Regions from separate parts of the Streptomyces sp. NPDC024017 genome, predicted to be linked through region 1. Evidence: riboswitches for the same ligand, from Rfam matches in the RefSeq annotation. Region 1 holds a riboswitch; the other holds the start of a gene.

Region 1 (2,195 bases):
CCTGCTGGACGGCAGGCACCTGAGCGCGGACGACACCGCCTGGGCGATGGACCGGATCATGCGCGGCGAGGCGACCGAGGCGCAGATCGCCGGGTTCGTCGTGGCCCTGCGCGCCAAGGGCGAGACCGTCGAGGAGATCAACGGCCTCGTCCGCACGATGTACGAGCACGCCAACGTGATCGAGGTGCCCGGGGCGACGGTCGACATCGTCGGCACGGGCGGCGACGGCGCCAAGACGGTCAACATCTCCACGATGTCCTCGATCGTCGTCGCCGGCACCGGCGCGAAGGTCGTCAAGCACGGCAACCGGGCCGCGTCCTCGGCGTCCGGGGCCTCCGACGTGCTGGAGAAGCTCGGCGTCAACCTGGAACTGCCGCTGCCCCGCGTCGCCGAGGTCGCCGAGGAGGCCGGGATCACCTTCTGCTTCGCGGTGAAGTTCCACCCGGCGCTGCGGCACGCGGGCGCGGCTCGCGGCCAGTTGGGCATCCGCACGGTGTTCAACGCCCTCGGCCCGCTCACCAACCCGGCCCGGGTCCGCGCCCAGGCCGTCGGTGTCGCGGACCCGCGCATGGCGCCGATCGTCGCGGGCGTCTTCGCCGAGCGCGGCAACTCCTCCCTGGTCTTCCGGGGCGACGACGGCCTGGACGAGCTGACCACCACGGCCACCTCCCGGGTGTGGATCGTCCGGGGCGGCCAGGTGACCGAGGAGACCTTCGACCCGCGTGACGTGGGCCTCGAGCTGGTCCCCGTGGAGGCGCTGCGCGGCGCGGACGCCTCCTACAACGCCGAGGTCGCCCGCCGTCTGCTGGACGGCGAGACCGGCCCGGTCCGCGAGGCGGTCCTGCTGAACTCGGCGGCGGCCCTGGTGGCCCTGGAGCCCACGACCGCGCCGCTGGCCGAGCAGATCCGCGCCGGGATGGTGAAGGCGGCCGAGTCGATCGACTCGGGGGCGGCGAAGCGGACGCTGGAGCGCTGGGTGGCCGCGAGCAACACGTAGCGGACCCCGTAGGCGAAAGGACCGGCGTCCCGCGATCCGGACTCGGGTTGCGGGACGCCGATCTTTTCGCGTACTTTCCTGATCAGGTCATGAGTGACAGTCATGAGGCCCCGGCCGACTGTCCGGCAACCCTCCGTCCGTGGCGGGGTGCCCCGGGTGAAGACCAGGCCGTAGGCAGCGAGGTCTACGGCAAGCGCGGACCCCTCGCGATACCAGGGGTCCTGGTCGTCGAGGAGTTCTTCCGTGAGCAAGCGAATGCGATAGGGCCGCAGAGCCCCGCCTCCGCACACCCTTCTTCTCTCTCACCCCCCCTGTCTCTCACGGGAGTTCCGCCATGTCTGTCTCCACCGCTGCCGTCGCCCCGTCCGTTTGTGCCCCGCTGCCCGTTCTGGGACGGGATGTCACCGTGCCGCTCGTGACCGGCGGCGAGGTCACCTACGCCGCGCTCGACTACGCCGCCAGCGCCCCCGCACTCCAGCGGGTCTGGGACGACGTCGCCGCCTACGCGCCGTACTACGGCAGCGTGCACCGCGGTGCCGGGTACCTCTCCCAGCTGTCCACCGACCTGTTCGAGAACGCCCGCCGGACCGTCGCCGAGTTCCTCGACTGCCGCGAGGGCGACCAGGTCGTGTTCACCCGGTCGACCACCGACTCCCTCAACCTCCTCGCCGCCGCGCTCCCCGCCGACTGCCAGGTCTTCGTCTTCGAGACCGAGCACCACGCCTCCCTGCTGCCCTGGCGAGGCGCCCGCGTCACCTGCCTCGACGCCCCGCGCAGCCCCCGTGAGGCCGTCGAGACCCTGGAGCGCGCCCTCGCCGCCCGGGACCCCTACGGCCCGGCCCTGGTCTGCGTCACCGGCGCCTCGAACGTCACCGGCGAGCTGTGGCCCGTACGGGAGCTCGCTGCCGCCGCGCACGCCCGCGGCGCACGGATCGTGCTGGACGCCGCCCAACTGGCCCCGCATCACCCGGTGTCCGTCGCGGACCTCGACGTCGACTGGGTCGCCTTCTCCGGGCACAAGCTGTACGCACCCTTCGGCGCGGGCGTCCTGGCCGGGCGGGCCGACTGGCTGCGCGCGGCCGAGCCGTACCTCGCGGGCGGCGGCGCCAGCCGCAAGGTCAGCCGGCGCGAGGACGGGGGAGTGGACGTGGAGTGGCACGACAGCGCCGCCCGCCACGAGGCCGGGTCGCCCAACGTC
Region 2 (2,195 bases), on a different contig from region 1:
CTAGCCCGGCCCGGAAACGCTCAAACGTACGGATCTTCCGTACCCGGCCGAAAACGGCCCCGGTCAGGCCGCTCTCCGCGCCTGGTACTCGGCGATGTCCACCATCGGCGGACGCTCCTCGGTGTCCACGGAGTACGTCCGCGGCTCGAAGCCGTCCTCGGCCCGCTCGAACTGCGTCAGGGACGGCCGGATCAGATGCCCGCGGGCCAGCCGCAGCTGGGCCGTGCGGTAGATCGCGGCGGCCATCCGGCCCAGCGCCTGACCGTCCTGGTGCCGGTGCTTGCGCACCCCGACGTCCACCTGGGCGAGGGCGTCCAGCCCCACCAGGTGCAGGGCGTCGACCAGCATGCCCAGCTCCACGCCGTACCCGACGGGGAACGGCAGCTGCTCCAGCAGCGAGCGGCGGGCCGCGTACTCGCCGCCGAGCGGCTGCACGAAGCCGGCCAGCTGCGGCCAGTGCATGTTGAGCAGCGGCCTGGCCATCAGCTCGGTGACCCGGCCGCCCTGCCCGGCGGCACCGGAGAGCGGCCGGTCGTACATGGCCTTCACCAGGTCCACGTCCGGATCCGTGAGCAGCGGGCCCACGATCCCCGAGACGAAGTCGGAGGAGAAGTCCCTGAGGTCCGCGTCGACGAAGCAGACGACGTCCCCGCGGGTGACGAGCAGCGAGCGCCACAGCACCTCGCCCTTGCCGGGCACGGCGGGCAGGCGCGGGAGTATCTCGTCCCGGTGCACCACCCGCGCGCCCGCGGCGGCGGCCACCTCGGACGTACGGTCGGTCGAGCCGGAGTCGACGACGACCAGCTCGTCGACGAGCGGGACCTGCCGCATCAGGTCGTGGCGGATCACGGCGACGATGTCGCCGACCGTCGCCTCCTCGTTGAGGGCGGGCAGCACGACGCTGACCGTCTGGCCCGTGCGCTGTTTGGCGGCCAGGATCTTATGGAGCGGGCGTTCGTTCGCGGACCAGGAACGGGTGCTCAGCCAGCGCTCGACTTCTTCCAGCACCGTGGCGGCTCCTCTGCGTTCTCCAGGCGGGACGGACTGCCCGCCGCGGTAGCGGCTGACGGGTACAGTCATCTCGCGGTTCGGACGACTATCTCAACTGTCCTGGTCGTCGGTTACAGTCTTGAACAAGGCGGATGACCATCGCATGTCCGGGGTCGCCCGCCGCCTACAACCACATACAGCTCATCCAGAGGGGCAGAGGGAAACGGCCCGTTGAAGCCCCGGCAACCCTCCAGTCGGTACTCGTAGGTCACTGTCGACCACCTGCGCGAGGCTCCCGGCTAGGGAAGGTGCCAAATCCGTCTCACGGCGAGATGCGTCGTGAGGAAGATGAGGAGAAAGGGCCTCGCCTCACATGGCTGTGCAGACTGTTGCAAGCACCACTGACTCCACCGTAGACCTGGGTCCCGCGGCTGCCCTGAGCTGCCGCGAGTGCGGTCACCGCGTACCCCTCGGCCCGGTCTTCGCCTGCGAGGAGTGTTTCGGCCCGCTGGAGATCGCCTACGACTTCTCGGCGTACGACACCGAGGAGCTCCGCAAGCAGATCGAAGCGGGTCCCGCGAACATCTGGCGTTACGCCCCGCTGCTGCCCGTCCCGGCCGACGTGGCGGACAAGCCGAACATCAACCCCGGCTGGACCAAGCTCGTCAAGGCCGACAACCTGGCGCGCGAGCTCGGTGTCGAGGCCGGCAAGCTCTTCGTCAAGGACGACTCCGGCAACCCGACGCACTCCTTCAAGGACCGCGTCGTCGCCCAGGCCCTGGAGGCCGCCCGCGCCTTCGGCTTCACCACCCTCTCCTGCTCCTCCACCGGCAACCTCGCCGGTGCGGTGGGTGCCGCCGCGGCCCGCGCCGGCTTCCGCTCCTGCGTGTTCATCCCGCACGACCTGGAGCAGGGCAAGGTCGTCATGGCCGCGGTCTACGGCGGTGAGCTCGTCGGCATCCAGGGCAACTACGACGACGTGAACCGCTTCTGCTCCGAGCTGATCGGCGACCCCGCCGGCGAGGGCTGGGGCTTCGTCAACGTCAACCTCCGGCCGTACTACGCGGAGGGCTCCAAGACCCTCGCGTACGAGATCTGCGAGCAGCTCGGCTGGCGGCTGCCGGACCAGATCGTGGTGCCGATCGCCTCCGGCTCGCAGCTCACGAAGATCGACAAGGGTCTGCAGGAGCTGATCAAGCTCGGTC

Evidence for each region. Region 1 has a riboswitch for S-adenosylmethionine ahead of AB0G20_RS30710 (aminotransferase class V-fold PLP-dependent enzyme). Riboswitches for the same ligand answer to the same signal wherever they lie in the genome.
Region 2: another riboswitch for S-adenosylmethionine. It lies ahead of thrC (threonine synthase); the one in region 1 lies ahead of AB0G20_RS30710 (aminotransferase class V-fold PLP-dependent enzyme).

The regions. Positions count from the first base shown of each region.
Region 1 is NZ_JBEZYZ010000012.1:311,073-313,267, reverse strand. Features, by position in the region: gene trpD (anthranilate phosphoribosyltransferase) at 1-997, shown strand, start outside; SAM riboswitch class IV at 1,083-1,199, shown strand; gene AB0G20_RS30710 (aminotransferase class V-fold PLP-dependent enzyme) at 1,332-2,195, shown strand, end outside.
Region 2 is NZ_JBEZYZ010000006.1:79,360-81,554, forward strand. Features, by position in the region: gene AB0G20_RS17425 (glucosyl-3-phosphoglycerate synthase) at 64-1,008, opposite strand; SAM riboswitch class I at 1,189-1,345, shown strand; gene thrC (threonine synthase) at 1,364-2,195, shown strand, end outside.